2 regions of the Variovorax arabinosiphilus genome follow, and region 2 is predicted to be linked to the other one. Evidence: riboswitches for the same ligand, from Rfam matches in the RefSeq annotation. Region 2 holds a riboswitch; the other holds the start of a gene.

Region 1 (15,829 bases), on a different contig from region 2:
AATGGCATAGTGAGTATGCACTGCGGCTCCTGGCCATATTCCTGTTGAAGATGGCGCCCGACCAGCAGATTGAACTTCTGATCCGTACCGCCGAGTTCCAGGTCCGACCTGAGTGCCACGGAGTCATAGCCCTGCATCAGCGGATACAGGAACTCATGCACCGAGATCGACTGGCCGGCCTTGAAGCGCTTCGTGAAGTCGTCGCGCTCCATCATCCGCGCCACGGTGTACTTGGCGGCCAGCTGGATCATGCCGCGCGCGCCCAGCGGGTCGCTCCATTCGGAGTTGTAGCGGACTTCGGCACGATCCACATCCAACAGGAGCCGCAGTTGATCGAAATAAGTCGCAGCGTTGACCTCGATCTGCTCACGGGTCAGCGGTGGCCGCGTGCTATTGCGGCCGGACGGATCTCCAATGGTCGTCGTGAAGTCGCCGATCAAAGGGATCACGGTGTGTCCCAGGTCCTGCAACTGACGCAGCTTGTTGAAGACGACGGTGTGGCCCAGGTGAATGTCCGGGGCCGTCGGATCGAGACCGAATTTGATGCGCAACGGCGTGCCCGTGGCCTCGGCGCGCTGCAGTTTGCGCACCCATTCCTCTTGGGGGAGCAACTCGTCAGCCCCGCGCAGGGAGATTTCGAGCGCACGTCCTACAGCATCGGAAAGACTTTGGCTTGTAACAAACTCGGGCTTCATTGGGACTTTTTGGCAGTTTTGCGTATGGCCGAAGCTATACTCAGCCCGACTTTCCAAGCGTCGGATTCTAAGCGGCGCTTTTCTTTCGCTCCGTCCTGCAGCCTCGCCACGCGAGTTCAGTGCTGAGGACCCGCCGAACCGAAACAGGGCTTTAAGACGTTGATCAACGCCATTCTCGCTGCCGAGGAGCTGCTGGCTTCCCGTGTCGCACATACCTTCCGCACCTATCCGAAGCAGATCAGCGCCGCCATCGGTGCGCTCTTGCTGTGCGCAGGTGGCGGCGCCTTCGCCGTCGCATCGCTCGGCCCGGACGTGGCCGACCTGCCGGTCCGGCAAGTGCTCGAAGCCGTCCAACCTTTGGCCTACGCCGATCAGGTGGAAGCGCTCGACACGCACGACTTCACGCTTTTCCGCACGGAACTCACCCGGGCCAGCGACACCATCGACGCGCTGCTCAAGCGCCTGGGCATCGCCGACCCGGCCGCCGCAGCCTTCGTGCGCGGCAATGCCGAAGCGCGAGGCGCCCTGTTCAACCGGACCGGCCGCTCGGTGACCGCCGAGGCCGCCCGCGACAACACCCTACAACGCCTGAGCGCACGCTGGATTCCCGACGGTGATGGCGGCTTCAAGCGCCTGGTGATCGCCCGTGACAGCACCGGCAAGGGCTTCACGGTCCGCACCGAGGCCGACCGGCTCACGGCCGCGAGCCGGCTCGCCAGCGGCGTCGTGCGCAGTTCGCTCTTCGCCGCCACCGACGAGGCCCGCATCCCCGATGCGGTCGCCAGCCAGCTGGCCGACATCTTCTCCGCCGACGTCGACTTCCGCGCACTGCGCAGGGGCGACCGTTTCGCCGTCGTCTACGAAACCTTCGAAGCCGATGGCCAGTCGCTGCGCAGCGGCCGGGTGCTGTCGGCTGAGTTCGAGAGTAACGGCAAGATCTACCAGGCGATGTGGTTCCAGGAACCGGGCAAGAAGGGCGGCTACTACCGCCCGAACGGCGACAGCCTGCTGCGTGCCTACCTGTCCTCGCCGGTCGAGTTCTCGCGCATCTCCAGCGGCTTCGCGATGCGGATCCACCCCATCCAGAACACCTGGCGCCAGCACAACGGCATCGATTTCGCAGCCCCCACCGGCACCGCGGTGCGGGCCGTCGGTGACGGCGTGGTGGAATTCGCCGGCCGGCAGAACGGCTACGGCAACATCATCATCGTGAAGCACCGCAACAACCAGGAAACCGTCTATGCGCATCTCAGCCGCATCGACGTGAAGGTCGGGCAGGCGGTGAGCCAGAGCCAGTTCATTGGCGCGGTCGGTTCCACCGGGTGGGCCACGGGCCCGCATCTGCACTTCGAGTTCCGCGTGAACGGCGAATACACCAACCCGGCCAACATCGCGCAACAGGACGGCGGCACGCCGATCAGCGCGTCGGTGCGCCCGATCTTCGACCGCCAGGCGATGGCGACGCGCCGCGAGCTGGCCGCCGCCTTCTCCGTGGTCCAGGCGAGCGCCGACTGAGCGGCCCCCCGATACCTGGCTGAGCGCGCATGGCCGAACGCTTCATCGGCCTGATGTCGGGCACCTCGCTCGACGGGGTTGACGGCGTCGTGGCGGACCTTGACGCGGGTCGCATCGCGGTCCTGGCCCACGCCAGCGCGCCCTTTCCTGAGGCGCTGCGCGCCGAGCTGCTGGCGCTCAACACGCCCGGCGACAACGAGCTGCACCGCGCAGCCCTGGCGGCCAACGGCCTAGCGCACCTCTATGCCGACGTGGTGCGACAACTGCTGAACGACACCGCCTGCTCACCCGCCGACGTCACGGCGATCGGCGCCCATGGCCAGACCATCCGGCACCAGCCCGGCGCAGTCGATGGCATCGGCTACACGTTGCAGCTGAACAACCCCGCTCTGCTCGCCGAGCTGTGCCGCATCGACGTGGTGGCAGACTTCCGCAGCCGCGACGTGGCCGCTGGCGGCCAGGGGGCGCCGCTGGTGCCCGCCTTCCACCGTGCGGTGTTCGGCCAGGTGCACCAGACCCTCGCGGTCCTGAACATCGGCGGTATCTCGAACCTGAGCGTGCTGCCTGCCGACGGCGGCCCGGTCCTCGGTTTCGACTGCGGCCCCGGCAACGCCCTGATGGACCATTGGTGCCGCCTGCACACCGGCCGGCCTTTCGACGACGGCGGCCGGTGGGCGGCCAGCGGCCGCGTCGACCCGCTGCTGCTGGCGCGGATGCGCGCCGAGCCCTTCTTCGCGCAGCCCCCTCCCAAGAGCACCGGCCGCGACCTGTTCCACCCTGGCTGGCTCGATGCCGTGCTGGGCGAGGCGGCCCTCGCCCCCGTCGACGTGCAGGCCACGCTCACCGAGCTCACGGCATCCGCGTGCGCGCACGACGTGCGCCTGTACGGTGGCGACGCGTCGGCACTGATCGTCTGCGGCGGCGGCGCGCTCAACGACCACCTCATGGGGCGCCTGGCCGCCCTGCTGCCCAAACTGACCGTGTGTTCCTCCGCCGAACGCGGCTTGCCGCCGCAGCAGGTCGAGGCCGCCGCCTTCGCCTGGCTGGCACGGGCCACGCTCCGGCGTGAGCCCGGCAACCTGGCGAGCGTGACCGGCGCACGCGGCGCACGGGTGCTGGGCGCGATCTACCCCGCCTGACGCCTTGCTGCAAGGCTCCTCAGCCGTGCCCCGACACCTCGGGCTGCGGGGGCTGCACGGCACGCGCCTCGGGCGGCAGGTGCCAGAAGATCAGCGCGGAGGCGAGCGTGATCAGCCCCATGGTCGCGAACGTGGCCTGGAAGGCGTGCAGGGTGTCGATGGGCGCGGCGCTCCCGAAGATGCCCGAATAACCGCCAAGGACCGAACTGGCGGCCGCCACGCCCAGGCTCATCGCCAGCATCTGGACCATCGACAGCAGGCTGTTGCCGCTGCTGGCCATGCTGCTGTCGAGATCACGCAGCGTGACCGTGTTCATCGCCGTGAACTGCAGCGAGTTAACCGCTCCGAAACAGAGCAGCAGCACGATGTGCAGTGCCACCGGTTGGCCCGGCGACGTCAGCGCAAAACAACCCATCGTGACACCCACCAGCGCGGTGTTGGCGACCAGCACGCGGCGGTAGCCGAAGTGCGTGATGAGCGGCGTGGTGAAGCGCTTCATCGCCATGCCCGCCATCGCGATGGGCAGCATCATCAGGCCCGCGTGCAGGGGCGAATAGCCCATCGAGACCTGGAGCAGCAGCGGCACGAGAAAAGGCATGCAACCGCTGCCCAGACGAGAGAACAGGTTGCCGAGCAGGCCGATGCTGAGGGTCGGCACCTTGAAAAGCACCGGCGAGAACAACGGATCGGGCTTGCGCGCTGCCTGCAGCCAATAGGCCGTCAGGCTGGCGAAGCCGAACACCAGCAGCACGAACACGCTCACCTGACGCAGCCCCAGTTCGGCCACGCCGTCCAGCGCCAGCGAGATCGCCACCATGCCGAACGCCAGCATGGCATAGCCGGCGCCATCGAAGCGCCGCAGCGCCACGCCCCGGATATCTGGCATGAAGCGCAGCGTGGCGATGCAGCCCAGCAGGCCGACCGGCACGTTGATCAGGAAGATCCAGTGCCACGACGCGTACTGCACCAGCCAGCCACCCAACGTCGGCCCCAGCAACGGTCCGATGAGCCCGGGGATGGCCACAAAGCTCATCGCCTGCAGGAACTCTGCGCGGGGCACCGTGCGCAGCAGCGCCAACCGCCCCACCGGCAGCAGCAGTGCGCCGCCTAGCCCCTGCACCACCCGGGCGGCCACAAGCTGGCCGAGGCCCTGCGAGAGCGCACAGGCGACCGATCCGAGGACAAACAGCACGATCGCCGAGAAGAAGATGCGCCGCGTGCCGAAGCGATCGGCGATCCAGCCCGAGGCCGGGATCAGCATCGCCATCGTGAGCGAATAGGCCACCACCACGGACTGCATGCGCAGCGGGCTGACGCCCAGGCCAACGGCCATGGCCGGCAACGCCGTGTTGATGATCGTCGCGTCCAGCGTCTGCATGAAGAAGCCGACGGCGACGAGCCACAGAAGGCTTTTGCGCACGGGCGCGACGGGGTTGGCAACCTCTGGCGTCATGAAGGAACGGGGAGTTGAAAGAACGACGGACAGCAAAAAGCCGCCCGAAGGCGGCTTGGCGGGGACGCTAGATCAGCAGCATCCAGGCATCAGGCCGAGAAGCTCGAACCGCAGCCGCAGGTGCTGGTGGCATTGGGGTTCTTGATCACGAACTGGGCGCCCTGGAGGTCTTCCTTGTAGTCGATCTCCGCGCCGACCAGGTACTGGTAGCTCATGGCATCGATCAGCAGCGACACGCCGTTCTTGGTCATGGTCGTGTCGTCCTCGTTGGTGATCTCGTCGAAGGTGAAGCCGTACTGGAAGCCGGAGCAGCCACCTCCCTGCACGAACACCCGCAGCTTAAGCTCGGGGTTGCCCTCTTCGGCGATCAGGTCGGCCACCTTGGCGGCCGCGCTGTCGGTGAAGACAATCGGCTCGGGCATCTGGGTCGGGGTCTGGATGGTTTCGGCAACAGCGCTCATGTGCGGGACTCCTGTGGGGGGTGGGCCGAACATGCGGCCAATGCGGGAATGCTACTGCAAGCAGCAAAAAGCCGCCCAGAGGGCGGCTTTCGCAACATGCCAAGTGCGGATATTCGCGTCGCGAGCCGCTGCAGGGCAAGGCACAAACCGGAGCCGGACTTCCGTCCGGCGAGGATTTGCAACGCCGCCATGCAGTGGCGCAGCAGCGAAGATCAGCGCTTGGAGAATTGCTTGCGGCGGCGTGCGGAGTGCAGACCGACCTTCTTACGCTCGACTTCACGCGCATCGCGCGTCACGAAGCCGGCCTGGCTCAGCACCGGCTTGAGCGTCGCGTCGTAGTCGATCAGGGCGCGGGTGATGCCGTGGCGCGCGGCGCCGGCTTGACCCGATTCGCCGCCACCGGCCACGTTGATCATGATGTCGAAAGCTTCGACGTTGTTCGTCAAGAACAGCGGTTGCTTGGCGATCATGATGGACGTTTCACGGCCGAAATAGGCCTGGATGTCCTTGCCATTGACCGTGATCTTGCCGGTGCCCTTTTTCATGAACACACGGGCGACGCTGGATTTGCGACGGCCGGTTCCATTGTTCCATTCACCAATCATCTCAAGGCTCCTTACAGTTCCAGCACTTTGGGCTGTTGGGCGGTATGCGGGTGCTCGGCGCCACCGTAGACCTTGAGTTTCTTGATCATCGCGTAGCCGAGCGGGCCCTTGGGCAGCATGCCCTTGACGGCCTTTTCCAGGGCACGGCCCGGGAACTTGGATTGCATGTCGCGGAAGTTGGTGGCACTGATGCCGCCCGGGTAACCCGAGTGACGGTAGTACACCTTGTCGATCGACTTGGCTCCGGTGACGCGCAGCTGGGCTGCGTTGATGATGACGATGAAGTCACCGGTATCGACGTGAGGCGTGTAAATGGCCTTGTGTTTGCCGCGCAAACGGAGAGCAACTTCGCTGGCTACTCGTCCGAGGACCTTGTCGGTCGCGTCAATCACAAACCACTCGTGCGTCACGTCAGCGGGTTTTGCGCTGAACGTTTTCATGAGTATCTTTCGACTTGGTTTGCCCAACCGGAGTTGGTGTGGCTGTGCCCTTTTCCACGGTCGGTTTTCCTCTGGTGGGAATCTCTTAGGTGGGGGATCGCGAACCGGAACCGGTTCGCACACTTCGCCGCGGGGCTGCCAAAACGCTGCGAAGCCCGCGATTCTATGACGAAAGGCGGGCTCCAGGCAAGTTTCCTGCCCGCCTTAACGGCCAGCAGGATCAGGCCACGTTCAAAAGCGATGGCGCATGCCCAGGCCGAAGCTGTTGCCGTGGCTCCGGTCCGTGATCCGGTCCTGCATGAGCACCGCGTACAGGTCGGTGCGCTTGGACAGGAAGTAGTCGTAGCCAACGCTGCCCGTCGTGCGACTGCCGTCGTAGGTGCCTTCCACCTTGGTACGGGCCATGGCCGCCAGAATGGCGCCGGCGCCCACGGGCACCGACACGCCCAGCGACGTCGTCCTGGCATCGTAATCGGCGATATCGGTCTTGGCGCCGCCGTAGGTGACGAAGAACTTGGCGAAACCGGGGTCGTACGAACCGCCGACCATCCAGTCCTTCTTGGTCTCCGGCACGGCCACACCCGCCACAACGGTCGTCAGCGGCGCCGAAGCGCCCGAGTTCGACACCTGATCGCGCTCGTAGTAGGCCGTCGCCGACCACGGGCCGTTGAAATAGAGAACGCTCACACCGACATTCTTCTTGCCGTCGTTGCCCGTGCTGTTGAGCTGTTCGCCGAACTGATACTGGAGCGTTGCCGTCAGGCCGGCGAACCGGGGGGTCGTGTAGAGCACCTGGTTTCCCCAGCCCGTGTCCGAAGGCGTGGTGCGGTGCAACCAGGCCGCGTTGTTCACGTTCGCGTGCAACACCAGCGGCGAGAACGCGGAGGTATCGCCGAAGGGATTGGTCAGGATGGTCGGGATGAAATTCGGCGCCGCGGCGCGGCCGAGCCGCAACGACCCCAGGCTGCCCGAGAGGCCCACGTTCGCGTCACGCGTGAAAAACGGGTCCCCATTGAAACGACCGGTTTCGCCGCTGTCGACCCGCATGAACGAGGCCAGCACGAAGGTCGCCGACAGCCCGCCACCGAGGTCTTCCACCCCACGCATGCCAAACCACGATGTCGCGAGGCCGCCGCTGCCCACTTGGTCGACGCGCCCCGGCGCACCCGCCATTCGGATGGAACCGACGAAGGCGTCGGCCAGCCCGTTAAGGGTCACTGAGGACTGGGCATAAGCAGGGCAAGCGACGGCAGTGACGATGGCAATGAGGCAAGAGCGAAGCATGAAGCAGTGTTACAAAAACTTAAACGAATGTGAGAACGCATTCTCGACTCGCAAAATTCGAACCTGTTGTTTTCGCATCACGGCACGGAGGTCAAAATCGACGTTTCGTAATTAGTCTCCCGCCTCTCTTGTTGAATGCAATAGCGGCCGTCGAGTCCAGCGATCGTTCCCTTCTCTCCAGGCACTATTCACATGTTCAGCTACCGCCACGCCTTCCACGCCGGCAACCACGCCGATGTGCTCAAGCACACGGTGCTGATTGCCACGCTCGAGCATTTGCTCGAAAAAGACGCGGCGCTCACCGTGGTCGACACCCATGCCGGCGCCGGCCTCTACCGGCTCGACGGCGACTACGCCGACACCAGCGGCGAGGCGGCACAGGGCATTCTGCGGCTGCTGCAGCCGCCTGCCGTCGCGGCCGGCACCAAGAAGGCAGCCGCCGACGCGCCCCTGGCCGAGGCCATCGCCCGCTATCTCGCGGTGATCGCCGACTTCAACCCCAAAGGGGGCGCCAAGGTCTACCCCGGTTCGCCCTTCATCGTGCAGCACCTGCTGCGCGACCACGACCGGCTCAAGCTCTTCGAGTTGCACCCGACCGATTCGCGCACGCTCGACGCGAACATCGCGCAACTCGAAGCCGGCCGGCAGATCGCCGTGCTGCACGAAGACGGCTTCGGCAGCGCCACCAAGTTCCTGCCGCCGCCCTCGCGCCGCGCCTTGGTGCTGTGCGACCCGAGCTATGAACTGAAGACCGACTACGGCCGCGTGCTCGACTTCGTCGGCGAGGCGCTCAAGCGCTTCGCCACCGGCACCTACGCCGTCTGGTACCCGATCATTCCGCGGCCCGAGGCGCACGACCTGCCGCGCCGGCTCAAGACGATGGCGACCAAGGCCGGCAAGTCGTGGCTGCATGCCACGCTCACCGTCAAGTCGAGCAAGATCGTGACGGCACCGACCGGCGAGACGCGCCGGCCCGGGCTGCCTGCCAGCGGGATGTTCCTGATCAACCCGCCCTACACGCTGAAGGCGCAGATGGCGGCCGCGCTGCCGCAGTTGGTGGAACGGCTGGGCCAGGACCGCAACGCCGCCTTCTCGCTCGACGCGGGCGGCTGACGCCGACCCTAGTTGCGCCGCCGCGCCGCGACCTGGCGCTTCGGCCTGACGGCAGGCGCCGGCGCCTTGGCCTGCGCACGCTCCGCATCCGGGGTGGGCTGCAATGCCGTCACGTCGGCCACCTCGCCGTTGCAGCGCATGCCCGGCTGGTCGACCACGTGCAGTGCCACCTGCTTGATACCGGTGCTGACCATGTCCAGCGCATCCGCCGCCGCCCGGCTCAGGTCGATGATGCGGCCCGAGGAGAAGGGGCCGCGGTCGTTGATGCGCACCAGCACCTCTCGCCCGTTGACCAGGCTGCGCACGCACACGACGGTGTTGAAGGGCAAGGTGCGATGCGCTGCGGTCATCGAGCTCATGTCGAATCGCTCGCCGTTCGCGGTCTTGCGCATATGGAAGCCGATGCCGTACCACGACGCGCCGCCGCGCTGGTAGACGGTGCGCGGCACGTCATCGCCCGGCACGCCATCGTCGGGGCCGAGTTCGTCCTGGCCCGAGGAGGCCAGGTCATAACGCACCGAGGGCACGGCCGACCGGGGTCGAGCGCCCGCCGGCACCGACAGATCGCGCGTCAGCGGCTGCAGGCCGGACGCGGCAGGCGCCGACGGCCCACCTTCGCCGCCCGATGGCGGCGCGACGCAGGCCACCAGCAGGCCGGCGAGCAGGGCCGCGAGGCCCGCCCGCCAGGGCACGCCGCCGGCGCCGCCACGCGTCATGCGCGCCTGCCGAGCCGCTCCAGCAGGGCGAGCGTCGCGGCGGACTGGTTCATCGTGTAGAAGTGCAGCGCCGGTGCGCCGCCGTCGCGCAGTTGCTCGCACAGGCGCGTCACGACGTCGAGGCCGAAGGCCTTGATCGACGCGACATCGTCGCCGTAGCTCTGCAGCCGCAGCCGGACCCAGCGCGGAATCTCCGCGCCGCAGGCGTCGGAGAAGCGCATGAGCTGCGTGGAACTGGTGATGGGCATCACGCCCGGCACGATCGGCGTTGCGATGCCCAGGCGCTGCGCTTCGTCGACAAAGCGGAAGTACGCATCGGCATTGAAGAAGTACTGCGTGATGGCCGAATCGGCACCGGCGCGCACCTTCTCGGCGAAGGCCTTGAGGTCCGACTCGGGCGAACGCGCCTGCGGATGCACCTCGGGGTAGCAGGCCACCTCGATGTGGAAGTCTCGGCCCGTCTCCTCGCGGATGAAGGCCACCAGGTCGCTCGCGTACTGGAACTCGCCGCCCGCGCCATAGCCGCTGGGCAGGTCGCCGCGCAGCGCGACCAGGCGCTTGACGCCCATGGCCTTGAGCTCGCCCAGCTGGGCGCGCACCGTGGCCTTGGTGGCGCCGATGCACGAGAAGTGGCTGGCGGCATCGCCGCCCTCTTCCAGGATCTCGCGCACGGCGGCGAAGGTGCCGTCGTGGGTGGACCCGCCGGCACCATAGGTCACCGAGCAGAACTCGGGACGCATCGCGTAGAGCTGCTGGCGCACCGCGCGCAGCTTCACCGCGCCTTCGGGCGTCTTGGTCGGAAAGAATTCAAAGCTCAACGGAAGTTGCATGGGCAGCTCCGGCAGGGCCGTCGTCACGGACGGCATGGATGAAGAACTCGCGGTTGCCGTCGCCCCCGGCGAGCGGGCTGTCGAGCCAGCGCACCACGCGCTGGCCGAGCGCGGCACAGGCGTCGCGCAGGCGTTGCTCGACGATCGGGTACATCGCCTCGTCGCGCACGATGCCGCCCTTGCCGACCTGGCCGGGCTGCAGCTCGAACTGCGGCTTGACCAGCATCAGCAGGTCGCCGCCGGACGCGAGGAACGGCATCACTGCCGGCAGCACCAGCGTGAGCGAGATGAAGGACAGGTCACCGACGATCAGATCGAACGCGGTGTCCTCGCCCTCGGGAAAATCCTCGGCCGTCAGCGCACGTGCATTGACCTTCTCGATGGCCGTCACCCGCTCGTCGGCCCGGATGCGGTCGTGCAGCTGGCCGTGGCCGACGTCGATGCCGACCACATGCATGGCACCGTGCTGCAGCAGGCAGTCGGTGAAGCCGCCGGTCGACTGGCCGATGTCGAGGCAGCGGCGGCCCGACGGGTCGACGCCCGTCGCGGCCAGCGCGCCGTCGAGCTTCAGCCCGCCGCGCGACACATAGCGCGACTCGGCCGCATCGACCAGTTCGAGCTCGGCCGATTCGGGGATGTCGTCGCGGTTCTTGCCCACGCTGCGCCAGTCGGCGCCGCTGCCGGCGTCACGCCATCGCAGCCCGCCCGCGATGAGGCGGACGGCTTGCGACCGCGAGGCCGCCAGGCCGCGTTCAACCAGCAATTGATCGGCACGCAAGGTGCGCCGATCAGTAGCGGTACGTGTCCGCCTTGTACGGACCCGCCTTGTTCACGCCGATGTAGGCGGCTTGCGCGTCCGTCAGTTCGGTCAGCATCGCGCCGACCTTCTTCAGGTGCAGGCGCGCGACCTTCTCGTCGAGGTGCTTGGGCAGCACGTAGACCTTGCCGGCTTCGTACGCGTTGGGCTTGGTGAACAGCTCGATCTGCGCGATGGTCTGGTTGGCGAACGACGACGACATCACGAAGCTCGGGTGGCCCGTGCCGCAGCCCAGGTTCACCAGGCGGCCCTTGGCCAGCAGGATGATCTTCTTGCCGTCCGGGAAGGTGATGTGGTCGACCTGCGGCTTGATCTCTTCCCACTCGTACTTCTCGATCGACGCGACGTCGATCTCGTTGTCGAAGTGGCCGATGTTGCAGACGATCGCCTGGTCCTTCATGGCAGCCATGTGCTCGTGGCGGATCACGTCCTTGTTGCCGGTGGTCGTCACGAAGATGTCGGCCTTGTCGGCGGCGTATTCCATCGTCACGACCTTGTAGCCTTCCATGGCGGCCTGCAACGCGTTGATCGGGTCGATCTCGGTGACCCACACCTGGGCGCTCAGTGCGCGCAGGGCCTGGGCCGAGCCCTTGCCCACGTCGCCGTAGCCAGCCACGCAGGCGACCTTGCCGGCGATCATCACGTCGGTGGCGCGCTTGATGCCGTCGACCAGCGATTCACGGCAGCCATACAGGTTGTCGAACTTGCTCTTGGTGACCGAGTCGTTGACGTTGATGGCGCGGAACAGCAGCGTGCCCTTGGCCGACATCTCGTTGAGGCGGTGCACGCCGGTGGTCGTCTCTTCGGTCACGCCGATGATCTCGGCCGACTTGCGGGTGTACCAGGTCGAATCGACCGCCAGCTTGGCCTTGATCGCGGCGTAGAGAATGCGTTCTTCTTCGCTGGTCGGGTTGGCCAGCACGCTCTGGTCCTTCTCGGCGCGCTGGCCCAGGTGCATCAGCAGCGTCGCGTCGCCGCCGTCGTCCAGGATCATGTTCGGGCCTTCGCCCTTCGAACCCTTGGGGCCGAAGTCGAAGATCGAGTGGGTGTAGTCCCAGTAGTCGGTCAGCGACTCGCCCTTGATTGCAAACACCGGCGTGCCGGCGGCGGCGATGGCGGCAGCGGCGTGGTCCTGCGTCGAGAAGATGTTGCACGAAGCCCAGCGCACATCGGCACCCAGGGCCTGCAGCGTTTCGATCAGCACCGCCGTCTGAATCGTCATGTGCAGCGAACCGGTGATGCGCGCGCCCTTGAGCGGTTGGCCCTTGGCGAATTCCTGGCGGATGGCCATCAGGCCGGGCATTTCGGTTTCGGCGATGCGAATTTCCTTGCGGCCCCAGGCGGCAAGGGACAGGTCGGCAATGGCTTGGTCGGCGGTGGCGACGGGGGTGGGCTTGAGAACAGCGCTCATGAGAACTCCAGGGCAGGTTTGACAGAACTGCCGCTGCACTCGTGAGGTTCGACCGGAAATGGACTCACCGCGAGAACAGCGGATGAGCGTGGTTGCGATGGGGTCCGAGCCTCACGCCTGACGGCGCTGCAACGCTCCTCGGAGCCAGGATTTTAGCCCAGCCCGTCGATCGAACGGGTCAAGTTGATCCACGGCGGCGCATGGAAGCCGAAAGGACTACATTGATTCATCGACCGACAACCCGAGGCCCCATGTACGGCGTCCATCAACCCTCCTTCGCCCTCGCGGCCGCCGCCGTGCTCGCCTGCACCATCGCGCTGCCGATCCAGGCATCGGCGCAGAGTGCCGCCGTACTCGCAGCATCGACCGTCCGCATTCGCGGCACCGTCGTCTATGCAGACACGAACAAACTCATCGTCAAGGACCGCGGCGGCGAGGTCGTCAGCATGGCGCGCGTGCCGAACCTGCCGGTGTCGGAGGTCTACCGCATCAAGCTGGCCGACATCAAGCAAGGCAGCTTCATCGGCACCGCCGCGATGCCGCAGCCCGACGGCACGCAAAAGGCACTCGAGGTGCTGGTGTTTCCCGAAGCCGCCCGCGGCACCGGTGAGGGTCATTTCCCGTGGGATCTGCAACCGCAAAGCACGATGACCAATGCGACCGTGGCCGACCTGGCGGCGGCACCGGCGTCGGTACGCGGCGGCCAGCAGCTCAATCTCAGCTACAAGGGCGGCGAGAAGACGGTGATCGTTCCGCCGAACGTTCCGGTCGTCACCTTCAAGCCCGCCACCGACGCCCTGCTGACTCCGGGCGCCAAGGTGCTGGTCAACGCGCAGGAGCGCAACGGCACGCCGACCGCGCTGCGCGTGATCGCGGGCCGCAACGGCTTCACACCGCCGATGTGAGCCCCGCGCCCTCGCGACCCGGGGGTGCTCGCTAAAATCGTCGGCTTTGCGTAGCCGCCGCGCCGTGAGCGCCACGCGCTCACCGTTCTTCGCGCGCCCCGCGTTCACGCCATGACCTTCGAATCCGAAACCCGCCGCCGTCGCACCTTCGCGATCATTTCCCACCCCGACGCCGGCAAGACCACGCTCACCGAAAAGCTGCTGCTCTTCTCCGGCGCGATCCAGATCGCCGGCTCGGTGAAGGCGCGCAAGGCCTCGCGCCATGCCACGTCCGACTGGATGGAAATCGAAAAGCAGCGCGGCATCTCGGTGGCCTCGTCGGTCATGCAGATGCTGTACCGCGACCACGTGATCAACCTGCTCGACACGCCCGGTCACAAGGACTTCTCGGAAGACACCTACCGGGTGCTGACCGCCGTCGACTCGGCGCTGATGGTGATCGACGCGGCCAACGGCGTGGAAGCGCAGACCCGCCGGCTGATCGAGGTCTGCCGCCAGCGCGACACGCCCATCATCACCTTCGTCAACAAGATGGACCGCGAGGTGCGCGAGCCGCTCGACATCCTCGACGAGGTGGAGCGCGAGCTCGGCATGCCCTGCGTGCCGATGACTTGGCCGGTCGGCCAGGGCAAGTCGTTCCGCGGGATCATGAACCTGCGCACGCAGGCGATGACGGTGTTCGAGTCCGGCAAGGAGCGCCTGTCGGACGATTTCGAGACCATCCCGCTGAGCGATCGCGACACGCTGACCAAGCGCTTCGGTGCCGACTTCGAATCGGCCATGGACAGCATGGAGCTCGCCACCGGCGCATCGCCCACCTGGGACCATGCGGCCTTCCTCGCCGGCAAGCAGACGCCGGTGTTCTTCGGCTCCGGCGTGAACAACTTCGGCGTGATGGAAGTGCTCGACGCGCTGGTCGACCTGGCGCCGCCACCGCAGTCGCGCACCAGCACGACCCTGGTCAACCGCCAGCCGGTGGTGAAAGAGATCCTGCCCGAGGACAAGGACTTCGCCGGTGTGGTGTTCAAGGTGCAGGCCAACATGGACGCCAACCACCGCGACCGCATCGCCTTCGTGCGCATGGCGTCGGGCAAGTACACGCCGGGCATGAAGCTCAAGGTGCAGCGCACGTCGAAGGAACTGCGCCCCACCAGCGTCGTGACCTTCATGAGCCAGCGCCGCGAAGCGGTCGAGGAAGCCTACGCCGGCGACATCGTCGGTTTCACCACGCACGGCGGCGTGCAATTGGGCGACACCATCACCGACGGCGCCAACCTGATGTTCACCGGCCTGCCCTTCTTCGCGCCAGAACTCTTCATGACGGTGATCCTGAAGAACCCGCTGCGCACCAAGCAGCTGCAGCAGGGCCTGGCCCAGCTCGGCGAAGAAGGCGCGATCCAGGTCTTCCGCCCGGAGGTCGGCGGCCCGATGCTGCTGGGCGCCGTGGGGCAACTCCAGTTCGAAGTCGTGCAACACCGCCTGAAGGCCGAGTACGACGCCGACGTGCGCCTCGAAGGCTGCCAGTACACCGGCGCCCGGTGGATCACCGCCGACACGCCGGCCGAGCTGCGCGAATTCGTCAACGCCTACCCGGCGCGCATGGCGCTCGACGCCGCCAACACGCTGGCCTACCTCTGCACCTCGCCCTATGACGTGCGCCTGGCACAGGAGCGCTTTCCCAAGATCCACTTCCACCCGCTGCGGGAGCATGCGGGGCTGGCGTTGCAGTCGGCGGGCTAGAGGGGGACGGGGAGACCATGAACAAGCTCGAGTTCCTGCTGGGCCAGTACGGCGCGCTCGCACTGGTCGTGGCCGCATGCTGGGGATGGGGTGAGGCGTTGCTGCGCCTGCTGAAGATCGATCGTGATCCGGCAATGCGCCTGGGCGCGCCGCTGGCCATCACGCTGGGTCTGGGTATCAGCATCTGCGTACTGCAAGGCCTGGCGATCGCCGGGCAACTGACCGCGTTCTACGTCGGCCTCCTGATCGCGGTCGGGATGCTGCTCGGCGCATGGCATGTGCTGGCACACAAACCCCTTCTCCGCTGGCCTGCCTGGCGCCCCGGCTGGCAGGAGATGCCGCGCTCTGATCGCTGGGGCCTGGCCGCGCTTGCAGCCGTCCTGCTGTCGACGCTGACCGCGCCGCTGCCCCCACCCACCCAATGGGATGAGCTGATGTACCACCTGCCGCATGCGCAGCAGTGGGCCGTCAGCGGCCGCCTGACGGTGAACGAATGGCTGCGCTATCCATGGTTCCCATATGACTTTGATCTGTTGTATGCGGGGGCCCTGCTCTTCGGCAACGACGTGCTGCCCCATCTGCTGCATGCATTGGCGGGCTGGCTCACGGCGTGGTTGATCTATCGCCTGGGCGTTCAGCACCTCGACCGTTTGACCGCTTGCGTGGCCGCGTCGTTGTGGGTGCTGTTGGCCGCGGACGAGTTCA
Region 2 (15,829 bases):
GCCGCCGCATCCTCGACGAGCTCGACGATGCGCGCACCATGATGCAAGACGCGGTGGCCACGCCGCGCGGCCGCCTGCGCGTGAGCCTGCCGACCATCGGCTACCGCTTCCTGCTGCCGGTGCTGCCGGACTTCAAGGCGCGCTTCCCCGAGATCGAACTCGACCTCGACTTCAACGACCGCCTGGTCGACGTGATCGCCGAGAACGTGGACGTCGCGATCCGCAGTGGCGACCTGGCGGACTCGCGGCTGGTGGCCCGGCGGCTGGGGCCTTTCGACTTCGTGCTGGTGGCCTCGCCGGCCTACCTGGCGCGCCACGGCGTGCCGCAGGTGCCGGCCGACCTGGCACGCCATGCCTGTCTGCGCTACAAGTTCGTGACCGGGGGCAGGATCGAGGATTGGGACCTGCCCGGCCTGCCGACGCAGTTGCCGCCGGGCCTGCTCTCGAACAACATGGAAGCCATGCTCGGCGCCGCGGTGGCGGGCCTCGGTGTCGCCTACATGCCCGACTTTCTCGCGCGCGATGCGCTGTGCCGCGGCGAACTGCAGCGCGTGCTGGCCGCGCACCTGGTGCGCCAGGGCCAGTTCTCCGCGCTCTGGCCGTCGAGCCGCCAGCTGTCGCCCAAGGTGCGCGCCTTCGTCGATTTCGCGAGCGAACGGATGTTCAACCAGGGCGAGCTCCCGGCGCAAGCGCCGCATCAGGCTGCGGCGTAGTCGGTCGACGCTGCCACCTCGGCCCATTCCGCGGTTTCGCGCTGCAGCTCATCGATGTGGTCGCGGATCACCTGCAGCGTGTCGGTGCCCAGCGGCAGGCGCATCGGCGGCTTCGGCGACTCGACCAGCCGGATCACCGCCTGCGCCAGCTTGACCGGGTCGCCCGGCTGGTTGAGGCTGATGTTCCGCGCGGCGATGCGCACCTGGCCCGACGTGCCTTCGTAGTCGGCGATGAGCGTCGGCGAGACGGTCAGCGAGTTGCCTTCGAGGAACTCGGTGCGGAAGTAGCCCGGCTCGACCGCCGTCACATGGATGCCCAGCGGGGCGAGTTCCTGGTGCAGCGCCTGGTTGATGCCTTCGACCGCGAACTTGGTCGAGCAGTACAGCCCGAAGCCGGGTCCGGACTGGTGGCCGCCCAGCGACGAGAGGTTGAGGACATGGCCGCTGCGGCGCGCTCGCATCGATGGCAGCACGGCGCGCGTCACGTTCAAGAGGCCGAACACGTTGGTCTCGTAGAGCTTGCGCACCTCCTCGGCCGTGGCTTCTTCCACCGCGCCGAGCAGGCCGAAGCCGGCGTTGTTGACCAGCACGTCGATGCGGCCGAAGCGGGCGATGGCCGCCTCGACGGCACGCGCGGCCTGCGCCTCGTCGGTCACGTCGAGCGACACACCCAGCAGCGCGGGATGGTCGCCGAAACGCTTGGCCACGTCGGCGGCGTTGCGGGCTGTCGCCACCACCGCGTCGCCGTGGGCGAGTGCGGCTTCGGCCATGCGGGCGCCGAGGCCGCGGGAGGCGCCGGTGATCATCCAGACGCGCTTGAATTCGTTCGTTGCAGTCATGTCGGTTCCTTTGAAATCAGGGTGATGAAGGGTTGCGGTGAGGGAAATGTAGGTTTTGCATCTGCATCGGAATAGCCCACATTCGCTCGCTTCATCCGCAAGACAATCGTGATAATCCGGCCATGGCCTTCAACGAACTCCGCGCGATCACCACCTTCATCCAGGCGGCGGAGCTGGGCAGCCTTCGGCAGGCCGCCGCCGCGCAGGCGATCACGCCGCAGGCCGCCAGCCAGGCGCTCGCGCAGCTCGAATCCCATCTGGGTGTGCGGCTGTTCCACCGCACCACGCGGCGCCTCAGCCTGACGGAGGAAGGCCAGCAATTCCTGCAGGCGGCGCAGCCGGGGCTGGCGGCGCTGCAGCGTGCGCTGCGCGGCGCCAGCCGCAGCCGGGAAGAGATCGCCGGGCCGCTGCGCATCGTGGCCCCGCGTGCGACCATGCTGCAGATCCTGTGGCCGGTGCTGGAGGCCTTCTGCGCGCAGCACCCGCAGATCGAGCCCGATGTGCAGCTCGACGACCGCATCGCCAACTGGGTGGAGGAGCGGGTCGACGTCGGCTTCCGCTCCGGCCCGGCGCCGCAGGACGGCCTGATCGCGCGGCGGCTGATGCCGGTGCAATTGGTGGTGTGTGCTGCACCGTCATACATCGAACGCTTCGGCGCGCCCGCGACCATCGACGACCTGACACGCCACCGCTGCAGCTGCTTCCGGCACCCGACCAGCGGCAAGCTGATGCCCTGGGAGTTCAAGGTCGGCGAGCAGGTCGTCGGGCGCGACATCGCGCCCGCGCTGTGCACCAACGATGTCGACCTCGAGCTTCGCGCAGTGACGGCGGGCCAGGTGATCGGCCAGTTGATCGGATCAACGGCAGCCCCCTTCCTGCGCAACGGCCAACTGGTGCCGTTATTGACGCCGCATGTGACGGACCACCTCGGCCTCTACGTCTACTACGGCAGCCGGGTGGCGCAGCCGCTGCGCGTGCGCGCCTTCATCGATCTCGCGGTCGAGATGCTGTCGGACAACAGCGAGTTCGTGCTGCAGCCGCACGAGTTGAAGCCGATGCCGACACGCAAGCGCACCGCGCGCCGGGCCAGCTCAGGCTAGACGCTCAGACGCGACCGTCGGCGGGACGCAGCACGTCACCCTGCAGGGTCACCGGCTTGCCGATGGGCGGCGCGGTGCGCGTTTCGACCGTGCGCAGCCGGCCATCGTCCATGCGCACGCTGACCTGGTAGCGGGTCTCGGTGCGCGTGCGTTTCTCGATCGTGTGGCCGGCATAGCCACCGCCGACGGCGCCGATCACCGTGGCCGCGGTGCGCCCGCCGCCATGGCCGATCTGGTTGCCGAGCACGCCACCCAGTACACCCCCCGCCACCGCGCCGACGCCCGTGGGCGGGGCCGCGTGTTGAACGGTGCGTACGGACTCGACGCGGCCGCAGGTCGCGCAGACCGGCGCCCGTTGGGGAGCCGGCATCGCAGCGACGGCACCACTGCCCGGTGACGGGTTCATGCCGGCGGTCGAGGGGGTGGTCGGGGGCGGCGCTGTGCGGCTGACAGTGCCCGCGTTGTCCGGGGCACGCACTGGCGCCGGCAGGGCGGCCGAGGGCCGGTCGCCGTCTTCCGGGCCATGGAGCGATTGCGGCGTTGCGATCGCGCTGGGCGCGCCGCCATCGCTGGCGCTGTGCTGGTAGAGCATGGTGCCGCCCAGTGCGGCGACCACGGCGGCCAGTGCGCCGATGGTGCCCCACAGCACCTTGGGCGAGGTCGCGCCGCGGTGTGCGGGTGTGCGTTGCAGGGGGTCGGCGCCGTTCGTCATCGGGCTTTCCATGGTCATGTCCTTCGCTCGAAACTTTCGATGTTCCAAGCTTAGACAGCGCGACCCCGCCGCGGCTCCCACCCCCGCTGTAAAAACCGTAACTGCGACCACGGCCTACAGGTTGGGGGCCAACAGGCGTTCGAGTTCGCTCTCCGGCAGCCGACGGCGTGCCGCCTGGTCGGCCAGCTGGTCGTGCCCGATCTTGCCGACGTTGAAGTAGGTCGACGCAGGGTGGCTCAGATGGAAGCCGCTCACGCTCGCCGCAGGCGTCATCGCGAGGCTCTCGGTGAGCGTCATGCCGATGTCGGCACACTGCATCAGCTCGAACATCTCGCGCTTCACGCTGTGGTCGGGGCAGGCCGGGTAGCCGGGCGCCGGGCGGATGCCGCGGTACTTCTCGGCAATCATGTCTTCGTTGCTCAAGGCTTCGTCCGCAGCGTAGCCCCACAGGTCGGTGCGCACGCGGTGGTGCAACGATTCGGCGAAGGCCTCGGCCAGCCGGTCGGCCAGCGCCTTGAGCATGATGGCCGAGTAGTCGTCGAGGTCGTCGACGAAGGCCTTCTCCTTCTTCTCGACGCCCAGGCCCGCCGTCACGGCGAACATCCCGACATAGTCCTTCAGCCCGCTGTCCTTCGGCGCCACGAAATCGGACAGGCATCGGCTCGGGCGCATCACGCCGTCGATCACCTGCTTCTCGGTCTGCTGGCGCATGCCGTACCAGGTCATCGCGACCTCGCTGCGCGTCTCGTCGGTGTAGAGCTCGATGTCGTCGTCGTTCACGGTGTTCGCCGGCCAGAAGCCCACGATGCCGCTCGCACTGAGCCAGCGGCCTTCGATCAGGCGCTGCAGCATGCGCTTCGCGTCGGCATACACGCGGACCGCTTCGGTGCCGACAACCTCGTCTTTCAGGATCGCAGGGAACGGCCCGGCCAGGTCCCAGGTCTGGAAGAACGGGCCCCAGTCGATGTACTTGGCGAGCTCGGTCAGGTCGAAGTTCTTGAACACGCGGCGGCCGATGAACTTCGGCACCGGCGGCGTGTAGCCCGTCCAGTCGATCGGCGTCTTGTTGGCGCGTGCCTTGGCCAGCGGCCACAGCGGCACCTGCTTCTTGTTGGCGTGCTGCAGACGCACCTTGTCGTAGTCGGCGTTGAGTTCGTCGATGTACTTGGTCGCCTGGTCGCTCAGCAGGCTCTGCGCGACGCTCACGCTGCGCGAGGCATCGGGCACGTAGACGACCGGGCCTTCGTAGTGCGGCGCGATCTTCACGGCCGTGTGCACGCGGCTGGTGGTGGCGCCGCCGATCATCAGTGGGATCTTCTTGATGCGGAAATGGTCGTCGCGCTGCATCTCGCCGGCCACGTACTGCATCTCTTCCAGGCTCGGGGTGATGAGGCCGGAGAGGCCCACGATGTCCGCGCCCTCGACCTTGGCGCGCGCCAAAATTTCGTGGCACGGGACCATCACGCCCATGTTCACCACTTCGAAGTTGTTGCACTGGAGCACGACGGTCACGATGTTCTTGCCGATGTCGTGCACATCGCCCTTCACGGTGGCGATGATGATCTTGCCCTTGGTGCGCACATCACGACCGGCCGCCTCGTCGCGCAGCTTCTCTTCCTCGATGTAGGGCAGCAGGTGGGCCACGGCCTGCTTCATCACGCGGGCCGACTTCACCACCTGCGGCAGGAACATCTTGCCGGCGCCGAACAGGTCACCGACGACGTTCATGCCGTCCATCAGCGGGCCTTCGATGACGTGCAGCGGCCGGCCGCCCTTGGCCAGGATGTCCTGGTAGGCCTCTTCGGTGTCCTCGACGATGAACTCGGTGATGCCGTGCACCAGCGCATGGCTGAGCCGATCACCGACGCTCACCGGCGCCTCGGGCGTGCCGCGCCAGTCGTTGCGCTTGCTCTCGTCCTTGGCGCCGCTCTTGGCCGTCTCGGCCACTTCGACCAGGCGTTCGCCGGCATCGGGGCGGCGGTTGAGGATCACGTCTTCGACGCGCTCGCGCAGCACCGGCTCGAGGTCGTCGTACACGCCGACCATGCCGGCGTTGACGATGCCCATGTCCATGCCGGCCTTGATCGCGTGGTACAGGAACACGGTGTGGATCGCCTCGCGCACCGGGTCGTTGCCGCGGAAGCTGAAGCTCACGTTCGACACGCCGCCCGACACCTTGGCACCGGGCAGGTTCTGCTTGATCCAGCGTGTGGCCTCGATGAAGTCGACCGCGTAGTTGTTGTGTTCCTCGATGCCGGTGGCGACCGCGAAGATGTTCGGGTCGAAGATGATGTCCTCCGCCGGGAAGCCGATTTCGTCGACCAGGATGCGGTAGGCGCGTTGGCAGATCTCGACCTTGCGCTCATACGTGTCGGCCTGGCCCTTCTCGTCGAAGGCCATCACGACCGCGGCAGCGCCGTAGCGACGCAGCAGCTTGGCATGGTGGCGGAACTGATCCTCGCCTTCCTTCATGCTGATCGAGTTGACGATGCCCTTGCCCTGGATGCAGCGCAGGCCGGCCTCGATGACCTCCCACTTGGAGCTGTCGACCATGATCGGCACGCGCGCGATGTCGGGTTCCGACGCGATCAGGTTCAGGAAGCGGACCATCGCGGCCTTGCTGTCGAGCATGGCCTCGTCCATGTTGATGTCGATCACCTGCGCACCGTTCTCGACCTGCTGGCGCGCGACGGCCAGGGCCTCTTCGAACTGGCCGTTTAGGATCATCCGCGCGAAGGCCTTGGAGCCGGTGACGTTCGTGCGCTCGCCGATGTTGACGAACAGCGTGCCGTCGCCGATGCGCACGGGCTCGAGGCCCGACAGCTTCATCGGGGGAACAGGCGTGACGGCAGAGGAAGAAGATTCGGACATGGGCTCACCTGGATTCGCGATGGTCAGGTGAGCGTCGTTGCGGGGAAGGACCCGAGCCTGGCGGTAGCTGGAAAGCTGGCCGCTGCAACGCTCCTCGGGGTCGTCGATTTTAGTTGCCTTTGGTTGGAGGGATGGTTGTTCAGGGTTTCGGTGTGGTGTAGGGGCGTCGGCAGGCGGTAGGCCTGTGGGCGGCAGACGACTGCGGTCCTTCGGACTTCGCTGCTGCTCCTCACGAAAGGCGGGGTCCGCAGAACTCGCTTCACTTCGTTGCGCTCAAACAGCTGCGGCCCTGATCCGCCTTTCGCTGCGGTGCTCGCCGCAGCCGGACAGCCGCCCACAGCCCTACCGCCCACCGACGTGGACGCGACCGTTATGCATCTCTGTCCAGCGAGCGCAGCGATTGCGCCCACCAAGCCCGGCAGGCGGTGCGGGTCGGGCGATCCCCTGTGCGTCGCTGAGGAGCGCAGCCTTTCGCGGATCAGGGCTCGCCCTTGTCTGAGCGCAGCGAGTTTGGGCGGGACCCCGCGAAAGGCGAGCACCGCAAGGCAGCCCGAAGGGCCGGCGCACCGGGGTCGATCGGCCCGCACCGCCTGCCGGGCGCCCTCACCCAAGCCAACGATCAGGCAGCAACAACCCCATCCACCCGCACTGTAGAAAAAGCAAACGGCGGCAACCCCTTCAACAGCCGCTGCCCATACGACGTCCGCACCAGCCGCCGGTCGTAGCAGTACACGGAAGCCCGATCCTCCTCACTGCGAATCGCCCGCCCCACCCACTGCGCCAACCGAATGGCCGTTGCCGGCACCACCAGTTCGGTGAATGGGTCGCGCCCCACCGTGCGCAGCCATTCGGCCCGTGCCTCGCCGACCGGATCGTCCGGCGGTGCGAAGGGCAGCTTGGCGATGAAGACCGATTCGCAGAGCTTGCCCGGCAGGTCGAGCCCTTCGCCAAAGGACTGCATGCCGAAGATGATCGACGGCAGCCCCTCGGCCACGCGGTGGCGGTGGGTGGCCAGCAGTTGCTGGCGCGGCATGGCGGTCTGCAGCAGCACGCGCGGCTTGAGCGGGGCGGGCAGTGCCTCGACGGCCTGGCGCAGCTGGTCGCGCGAGGTGAACAGCACCAGCGCGCCGTGCCGCACCTCGGCCAGATCGCGCACCAGCGACTGGACCATCTCGGCGACATAGCCGGCCGCGTCGCGCGGGTCAGCCCGGGTCTCGACGGCGATCAGCTTGCCCTGGGCCGCGTAGTCGAAGGGACTGGGCACCTCCAGCGTCGTCGCCGCCTCGTCGCCATGCAGGCCGGACTCGCGCAGGAAGAAGTCGAAGTGGCCGCAGCTGGTGAGCGTGGCCGACGTCAGCACCGCGCCGCGGACCTTGTTCCACAGGTGGTGGCGCAGCGTTGCGCCGGGCAGCAGCGGGCTGGCGTGCGCCTGCAGCGTGGCCTGATCGCCGTCGACCTGCAGCGTGAACCACTTGGCGGCCGGCACCGCGTCGGGCGCGGCGTCGCGCAGCAGCAGCTGGGCGGTGTCGAGGGTCTGTTCCAGCCGTGGGGCCAGCGCGCCGAGCTGGGCGTACATCGTCGACAGCTTGCGGGCCATGGCGGGCTGCTCGCGCATCTCGGTGCGCAGGGCGCTGGCGATCACGCGCAGGGCATCGAGGAAACCTGACGCGTGATGCGCGACCCGCCCCAGCGGGCCCTGCAGCACCTCGGGAAGCGCACCCAGCGGCAGGCGGGCACGCGCGGGACCGCGGCCGGGCAGGCCCGCCGGGCCGGCGAGGTCGGTCTTCAGGCCGTCGCCGTACAAATCCATCACGAGCCGCTCGGCTTCCTGCAGCGCCTGGCGCATCTGCGCGGCGTGCATCGGCACGTCGGCCACCTCGGTCACCTCGAAGCGCACGCCCACGCGCACCGCACGCTGCGCCAAGCGTTCGACCCAGCCGTGGCGGCCCAGGTCCATGCGGCAGCCGAACTGCGCGAGCGCGGTGGCCGGCAGGTGGTGCGCCTCGTCGAGCACCAGCAGGCAGTTGTCCAGCTCGGGCAGCTGGCGGTTGCCGATGGAGGCCAGCAGCAGGTCGTGGTTGACCACCACCACCTGCGCACCGACCAATGTCTTGCGGCGCTCGTAGTAGACGCACTGGTTGAACGACGGGCAGTGCTTGCCGGTGCACGATGCCGCGTCGGCGGCCATCGGCAGCCAGGCGTCGGCAGCGGGCGGGGTGTCGAGGGTGTCGCGGTCGCCGTCCCAGGCGCCGGTCGCGAGCGTCTGGGCGATGCCCGTGTAGAACTGGAGGCGAGCCTCCACTTCGTGCGCAGGCCTGGCGGGCCGGGCCTGTGCGGCCACGTCGTCGTCGGCGAAGAGGTCGTCTTCGACCTCGTCCTCCTCGTCATCGTGCTCGGCCATCATCCCGGTCAGACGCTCCAGCTTCTGCTGGCAGACGTAGCGACCGCGGCCCTTGGCCAGGGCGAAGCGGAAGGGCTGCGGCATCAGCTTGGCGAGGGCCGGCAGGTCCTTGTGGACCAGCTGCTCCTGCAGCGCCACGGTGGCGGTGGAGATCACAACGCGGGTGTTGCGCGCCAGGGCCAGCGCGATGGCCGGGGCGCAATAGGCGAGCGACTTGCCGACGCCGGTGCCGGCCTGGATCACCGCGATGGCGCGCACCGGCGGGTCGACCGGGCCGTCGCCGTCATCCCCCTCGGTCTTGCCGAGGGTGGCCGCAGCCAGCGTGTCGGCCACCTGCTCGGCCATGCGCCGCTGGCCGGCGCGGCTGCGGAAACCGGCGCTGGCCTGGACCACCCCGTCGAACGCCTGCAGGGCGGACGCGGCCCATTCCAAAGAAGACATGCGCCGAGTGTTGCACGGCCGCCCGACACGGGCTGCGCGTCAGGCCGGTTGGGCGGCGCCAGCGGCGGATGCCGGCAGCCCGAAGATCGCGTCGAAGGCCCAGTTGAAGACGAAGGTGTAGCCCAGGAAGAACATCGCCAGGCCCAGGTCCATCAGCAGGGCCTGCAGCAGCGTGACGTCCATCCACCAGGCGAAGATCGGGACCAGGAAACAGAGCAGCCCGACCTCGAAGCCGATGGCATGGGCGATGCGGCGCCACACGCTGCGCCCGCGCACGGCCTGGCGCGCCTCCCAGCGCTCGAACAGCGTGTTGAACACGAGGTTCCAGAGCACCGCGACCACCGACGCCATGACCGCCAGCACGCCCGAATGGCCGACGCCCTGGCCCGACATCAGTGCCAGCCCCAGGCTGGCCGCGACGATGGCGATGCCTTCGTAGAGCGTGATGTAGACGACGCGGCGCTTGAGCCCTTGCATGGAAATCCCCGGAAAACAGTGAACAGGTGCTGGACTTTATGTGTCACCGACTGATATAAAAAGTCATCTTCTTTCAATTCAACTGATAGATCGGGTGCATGGCCTTCTCCACCGACAACCTGCAGGTCTTTCTCGCCGTGCTCGACCACGGCTCGTTCTCCGCGGCCGCGCGCTCGCTGGGGCGCGTGCCGTCCGCCGTGAGCATGGCGATCGCGGGGCTGGAGGCCGAGCTCGAACTGCCGCTGTTCGACCGCAGCGGCCGCGAGCCCAAGCCGACCGCCGCCGCCCGCTCCCTGGAGCCGCAGGCGCGCCTGCTGGCCGCCCAGTTCAAACAACTCGAGGTGCAGGCGCTGGCGCTCACCCAAGGCCTGGAGAACCGGCTGACGCTGGCCATCGCGCCCGAACTGCTGGCGGCGCCCTGGAGCGGTGCGCTCGCGGCGCTGGCGGCGGAATATCCGTTGCTCGAAGTCGAAGTGCTCGCTGCGCCGCAGGCCGACGCGCTGGCGCTGCTGCATGCCGGGCGCGCGCAGCTGGCACTGGTGTTCGAGCGGCCCAGCCTCGATGGCCGCGAGGGCTTTCAGGAAGTGGCGAGCGACACGATGGTCGCGGTGATGGCCCCGGCCCACCCGGTGCTGGCCGCCGCCGGCGGGCGCCTGCGCGAGGAGCACCTGCACAACACCCGGCAGATCGTGGTGGCAGGGCGCGACCTCGCGACCAGCGACCCGCGCTTCGTCTTCGGCCGGCACGTCTGGCGCACCGACAACGCGCTGGCCGCGCTGAGCCTGATCACCGCCGGTCTCGGCTGGGGCTGGCTGCCGCGCGCCTTCGCCAAGCCGCACGTGGCGGCGGGGGCGCTGCTGGAGATTCCGTTCGAGAACCTCAGCAACGGGCTCGACCTCTGGGTCGACGTGGTGTGGTCGCGCGAGCGGCCGCTGGGGCTGGGGGCGCAGCGCTTCGTGGCGCTGATTGCGCGCGACAAATCCTGAGGCCGCGTCGCGCGCCGCTCAGCGTCCCGGGCCGCCGCGGCCCTCGCCCGGGCCTCGACCTTCCCCGCCGCCCCGGTGCTCGCGGCCGCGTCCCGGCGGACCGCCGCCTTCGCGCGGACCGCGGTCGGGTCGACCGGCGTCCGGCGGCGGGCGGCCGGGGCGGCCCTCCATGGCCGGATTCGGCCGCTGCGGCCGGAACTCGGCGCCTTGCGGTGGCCTCGGCCGGTCCGGCCGAAACTCGGGCCGCGGGCTCGGCGGACGGAAGCCCGGGTCGGGGCGCGGGCGGAAACCGTCGTCCCGCGGCGGGCGCACGCCCGGACCCGGCGGCGGTGGACGGTCCGGCCGCGGACGGAAGCCCGGCCCCGGCCCGCCCGGGCCTCCGGGTCGCCACGGATTCGGTCGCCACTCGGGGCGAGGCGGTGGCGGTGGACGCCAGCCCTGCACCGGCGGCGGCGGCGGCGGGCGCGAACCCCACCAGCGGCGGTCACCGTACCAGGGGCGGTCGCGGTAATAGTTCGACCAGTAGCTGCCCAATGCGAAGGTCACGATCGGCACCCCGATCACCGCGCCATAGCTGGCGAGCGGCACGCGCTGCTGCTCGTAGGCGTAGTCGAGACCCTGCGCAAAGACCCAGCCACGCAGGCCGTCGGGCAACACCACGTCGCACCAGCTGTACCCACCGGTGCAGCCCATCACATCGAGCGGCTGCCCACCGCCGAGGACTGCCACCACCGGATAGTCGGCCGCTGGTCCGGCACGCAGGTTGACCGAAATGCGGGTGAAGGCCTGCTGCGCAGTCGCCGCCAGCGGCATCGACAAAGCGAGTGCGCCGGCACCGACCCAGCGCCACACGGTGGTTTTCATAGTGAAGTCCTTTCACGGCAGGGTAGGCCCTGTCGGAAAGCACTGTCAATCAGCCAAGCGCTACGCCGCTTCGCGGTAGAAGGCCGTGCCTTGCAGCGTACGCCCCGCCAGCGGCGTGACGCTGCGGCCGATGGCGGCGATGTGGTCGGGCGTGGTGCCGCAGCACCCGCCCACGATGTTCACCAGCCCGTCGGACGCGAACTCGTGCAGCAGGCGCGCCGTGACGTCGGGCGTCTCGTCGAAGCCGGTGTCGCTCATCGGGTTGGGCAGGCCGGCGTTGGGGTAGCAGCTGATGAAGGTGTCTTCCGCCACGCGCGCCAGTTCCTGGATGTAGGGGCGCATCAGCGCCGCGCCCAGCGCGCAGTTCAGGCCGATGGCCAGCGGCTGCGCATGGCGCACGCTGTGCCAGAAGGCGGTCACGGTCTGGCCGCTCAGGATGCGGCCGGACGCGTCGGTCACGGTGCCGCTGATGATGAGCGGCAAGCGCTCGCCCGAGGCTTCGAAGTACTCGTCGACCGCGAACAGCGCGGCCTTGGCGTTGAGCGTGTCGAAGATGGTTTCGACCAGGATCACGTCGGCGCCGCCTTCGACCAGTGCCTCGGTCTGTTCGTAGTACGCCGCGCGCAGGGTTTCGAAGTCGACGTTGCGGGCGCCCGGGTCGTTCACGTCGGGGCTGATGCTGGCCGTCTTGGGCGTCGGGCCGAGGGCGCCGGCGACGAAACGGGGTTTGTCCGGCGTGCTGTACTTGTCGCAGGCGGCACGGGCCAGCTTGGCCGATTCGACGTTCATCTCGCGCGCCAGATGCGCCATCTGGTAGTCCTCCTGCGCGACGGTGGTGGCGCCGAAGGTGTTGGTCTCGATCAGGTCGGCACCGGCCGCGAGGTACTTCTCGTGGATGTCGCGGATCACGTCGGGCCGGGTCAACGACAACAGTTCGTTGTTGCCCTTCACGTCACGCTCGAAGTCCTTGAAACGCTCACCGCGGTACTGTTCTTCGGTCAGCTTGAAGCGCTGGATCATCGTGCCCATGGCGCCATCGAGCACGGCGATGCGTTGGGCCAGGATGCCAGGCAGGGCCTGGCCGCGGGTGTAGACGAGGGGCTTCATAGCCCGCGATTGTAGGAAGCGGCCAAAGGGCTTGCCGCGGTGGGTGATCGCGGCGCCCACGCCGCGCCTCCTCAGACGCGGTCGAAGAGCTTCCCGGGGTTCATGAGGTGCTGCGGGTCCAGCGCCTGCTTGATGGCGCGCATCGCGGCCAGTTCGGCCGGCGTGCGGCTGGCACCCAGATACGGCTTCTTGTGCGTGCCGATGCCGTGCTCGGCCGACACGCTGCCGTTGAACACGGCGACCTGGTCATACACCAGCTTTTCGACGCCGTGCTCATCGCCGCCGACGGTGCTGGCGTCCACCGAAAGGTGCAGGTTGCTGTCGCCCACGTGGCCGAAGAAGACCGCGATGTTGCCGGGCCAGCGCGCGTCGAGCGCGGCGCGGCAGGTGTCGGCGAAGCGGCCGATGTCGGCCATCGGCAGGCTCACGTCGAAATTGATCGGCGGGTGCATGTTGGCTGGCAGTTCGGCCGTGGCTTCGCGGATCTTCCACAGCGTGCGGGCCTGGGCCTGCGACTGCGCGATGACGGCGTCGAGCGCCTCGCCAGCTTCCATCGATTCGCCGAGCAATTCCTCGATCGCGGCACGCAGCGTGTCTTCGTCGCTGCCCGTCACGTCGATCAGCGCCGCGAACGGGTGCTGCGCACCGAAGGGCTCGCGCAGCGATTGCCATTGCAGCGACGCGGCGACGAAGTCGCGCCACATCAGCTCGAAAGCCGCGACCGCACCGGGGAAACGCGCCTGCAGCCGGCCGAGCAGCGCCAGCGACTGTTCGAAGCTGCCGACCGCGACCAGCACGGTCGCCTTGGCGCGCGGTGCCGGGTGCAGGCGCAGCACAGCGCGCGTGATGACGCCGAGCGTGCCTTCGGCGCCGATGAAGAGCTGCTTGAGGTCGTAGCCTGTGTTGTTCTTGATCATGGGCCGCAGCATCGGCAGCACCGTGCCGTCGGCCAGCACCACCTCGAGCCCGAGCGCCTGCTCGCGCATCATCCCGAACTGCAGCACGCCGTTGCCGCCGGCGTTGGTCGCGAGGTTGCCGCCGATCTGGCAGGAGCCGCGTGCGCCGAGGTCGACGCCGAACTGCAGGCCCTGCGCCGCGGCAGCCTCCTGCACCGCCTGCAGCGTGACGCCGGCCTGCACGGTGAGGGTCGACGCCGCCACGTCGAGCGACTCGATGGCGTTCATGCGGTCGAGCGACAGCGCGATCGCCCCGGCGACCGGCACCGCGCCGCCGGCCATGCCGGTGAGGCCGCCCTGCGGCACGACCGGGACGCAGAATTCGCTGCACGCGCGCAGCACGGCCGCGACCGCGTCGGTGCTGCGCGGGCGCACGAGCGCGACCGGTTGCACCGGCGTGACGCCGCTCCAGTCGGTGCAATGGCGCGGCGGCACGGCGTCGCCGGTCTGCACGGCGTCAGCGCCAGCCGCGGCGATCAGCGCCGCGATGAAGTCGACATCAGCCATGCGGCGCCTCGACGAACACGAGCATGGCTTCGATCATGCGACGCACATGCGGCTGCACGCCGGCCGCCACGTCGGGCAGGTAGTCGAAGGGCAGCGACTCCTGCATGTAGCTCGACTGCGTCATCTCCAGCTGCACCGCATGCACGTTTTGCGCGGGCTGCCCGTAGTGGCGCGTGATGTAGCCGCCGGTGAAGCGGCCGTTGAGCACGCCGGTGTAGCCGGTCGCGTTTTCGGCGATATCACGCAGCGTCTGCGCGAGCGCCGGGTCGCAGCTCGTCCCCTTGCCGGTGCCCAGGTTCAGGTCGGGCAGCTTGCCCTCGAAAAAGCGCGGCAGCACGGAGCGGATCGAATGCGCGTCCCACAGCGCGGCGATGCCGTGCTGCGCCTTGATGCGCGCGAGTTCTTCGGTGAGCTTCGCGTGATACGGGTGCCAGATGGCGTCGCGGCGCTCGGCGATCTCGTCGTCTTCCGGCACGTCGCCGGCTTCGTAGATCGGCGTGTTGTCGAAGGTGTCGACCGGGCACAGCCCGGTCACGCTCTGGCCCGGGTACAGGCTGGCGCCGTCCGGCGGACGGTTGAGGTCGATCACGTAGCGCGAGTGCGTGGCGACCAGCACCGACGCGCCGAGTTCGTCGGCGAAGTCGTAGAGCCGCTCGAGGTGCCAGTCGGTGTCGGGCACTTCGCGCGCCTCGGCGGTGAACCGTGTGGCCAGCGCGGGCGGCACGTGCGTGCCGACGTGCGGCATGGAGATCAGCAAGGGCCGCGTGCCCTGGCGGAAGCGGAAGGGGGGTTCGGTGGTTTGAAAGCTCATCGTGAATCCTGAAGCAGTTGATGGCGCGCGGCAACGAAGCCGGCCGACGCGCTGTCGTGAAGCGGGTGGCGGCCGGCCTGCACGCGGGGTCGGCCTGCCACCCACACGGCGTCGATCGCGCTGGTGCGGTGGCTGGCGAAGACGTGCGACGACAGCATGTCGGGCGCGTCGAGACCGGCGAGTGCGGGGTGCGCGGCATCGAGCACGGTGAAGTCGGCCTGCTGACCGACGACCAGGCCACCCACGGCGCGGCCGGATGCCTGCGCCCCGCCCTGCACCGCCGCCAGCGTCATCGCGCTCGCGACGTTCGGCTGCGACGCCGCCGCCGCCACGTTGCGCTGGCGCGTGGCCAGACGCTGGCTGTACTCGAGCATCAGCAGTTCCTCGGCGGCGTTCACGCAGATGTGGCTGTCGGAGCCGATGCCCCATGTGCCACCGGCTGCACGCCATGCAGGCAGGTCGAAGATGCCGTCGCCGAGGTTCGCCTCGGTGGTCGGGCACAGGCCCGCGACCGCACCGCTCGCGGCGGCGCGACGGTATTCCTCGGCGTCCATGTGCGTCGCGTGCACCAGGCACCAGCGCGCGTCGACCGGCGCATGGTCCAGCAGCCAGGCGACCGGGCGCTGGCCGCTCCATGCGATGCAGTCGTCGACCTCCTGCGTCTGCTCGGCGATGTGGATGTGCACCGGCGCGGTCGGGTCGATGGCGTCGAGGCCGGCGAGCACGTCGTGCAGCGCATCGGGCGGCACCGCGCGCAACGAATGCGGCGCCAGGCCGAGGCGTGCGCCTTGGCCGTCGCACAGCGGCTTGAGTCTTTCGAGCAGGCGCAGCATCGATTCGGTCGAGCGGATGAAGCGCCGCTGCCCTTCGCTCGGCGGCTTGGCGCCGAAGCCGCTCGTCTGGTACAGCACCGGCAGCAGCGTGAGGCCGATGCCCGCGCGCTGCGCCGCGCGCATCAGCGCATGCGCGAGCTCGGCATCGTCGGCATAGGGCCGACCATCGCCCTGGTGGTGCACGTAGTGGAATTCGCACACCGACGTGTAG

What was found. A riboswitch is a leader RNA that binds a small molecule or an ion and turns the genes downstream of it on or off. The one in region 2 is predicted to bind S-adenosylhomocysteine.
Region 1: it holds a riboswitch for S-adenosylhomocysteine, as region 2 does, so the genes downstream of both, ahcY (adenosylhomocysteinase) here and metH (methionine synthase) in region 2, are expected to answer to the same signal.

Annotation. Positions count from the first base shown of each region.
Region 1 is NZ_JASZYB010000006.1:26,994-42,822, reverse strand. It holds gene tyrS (tyrosine--tRNA ligase) at 1-695, opposite strand, end outside; gene QTH86_RS26850 (M23 family metallopeptidase) at 855-2,210, shown strand; gene QTH86_RS26845 (anhydro-N-acetylmuramic acid kinase) at 2,240-3,349, shown strand; gene mdtD (multidrug transporter subunit MdtD) at 3,369-4,802, opposite strand; gene erpA (iron-sulfur cluster insertion protein ErpA) at 4,892-5,263, opposite strand; gene rpsI (30S ribosomal protein S9) at 5,476-5,868, opposite strand; gene rplM (50S ribosomal protein L13) at 5,880-6,308, opposite strand; gene QTH86_RS26820 (porin) at 6,540-7,592, opposite strand; gene QTH86_RS26815 (23S rRNA (adenine(2030)-N(6))-methyltransferase RlmJ) at 7,785-8,705, shown strand; gene QTH86_RS26810 (septal ring lytic transglycosylase RlpA family protein) at 8,714-9,421, opposite strand; gene metF (methylenetetrahydrofolate reductase [NAD(P)H]) at 9,418-10,251, opposite strand; gene QTH86_RS26800 (TlyA family RNA methyltransferase) at 10,229-11,029, opposite strand; gene ahcY (adenosylhomocysteinase) at 11,040-12,479, opposite strand; S-adenosyl-L-homocysteine riboswitch at 12,557-12,625, opposite strand; gene QTH86_RS26790 (hypothetical protein) at 12,731-13,384, shown strand; gene QTH86_RS26785 (peptide chain release factor 3) at 13,496-15,124, shown strand; gene QTH86_RS26780 (ArnT family glycosyltransferase) at 15,142-15,829, shown strand, end outside.
Region 2 is NZ_JASZYB010000002.1:509,829-525,657, forward strand. It holds gene QTH86_RS16305 (LysR family transcriptional regulator) at 1-713, shown strand, start outside; gene QTH86_RS16310 (oxidoreductase) at 698-1,552, opposite strand; gene QTH86_RS16315 (LysR family transcriptional regulator) at 1,675-2,652, shown strand; gene QTH86_RS16320 (outer membrane lipoprotein) at 2,657-3,376, opposite strand; gene metH (methionine synthase) at 3,479-6,193, opposite strand; S-adenosyl-L-homocysteine riboswitch at 6,258-6,335, opposite strand; gene dinG (ATP-dependent DNA helicase DinG) at 6,855-9,077, opposite strand; gene QTH86_RS16335 (PACE efflux transporter) at 9,117-9,554, opposite strand; gene QTH86_RS16340 (LysR family transcriptional regulator) at 9,653-10,540, shown strand; gene QTH86_RS16345 (SH3 domain-containing protein) at 10,559-11,404, opposite strand; gene QTH86_RS16350 (homocysteine S-methyltransferase family protein) at 11,465-12,511, opposite strand; gene QTH86_RS16355 (FAD-binding oxidoreductase) at 12,583-13,974, opposite strand; gene hutG (N-formylglutamate deformylase) at 13,967-14,785, opposite strand; gene QTH86_RS16365 (formimidoylglutamate deiminase) at 14,782-15,829, opposite strand, start outside.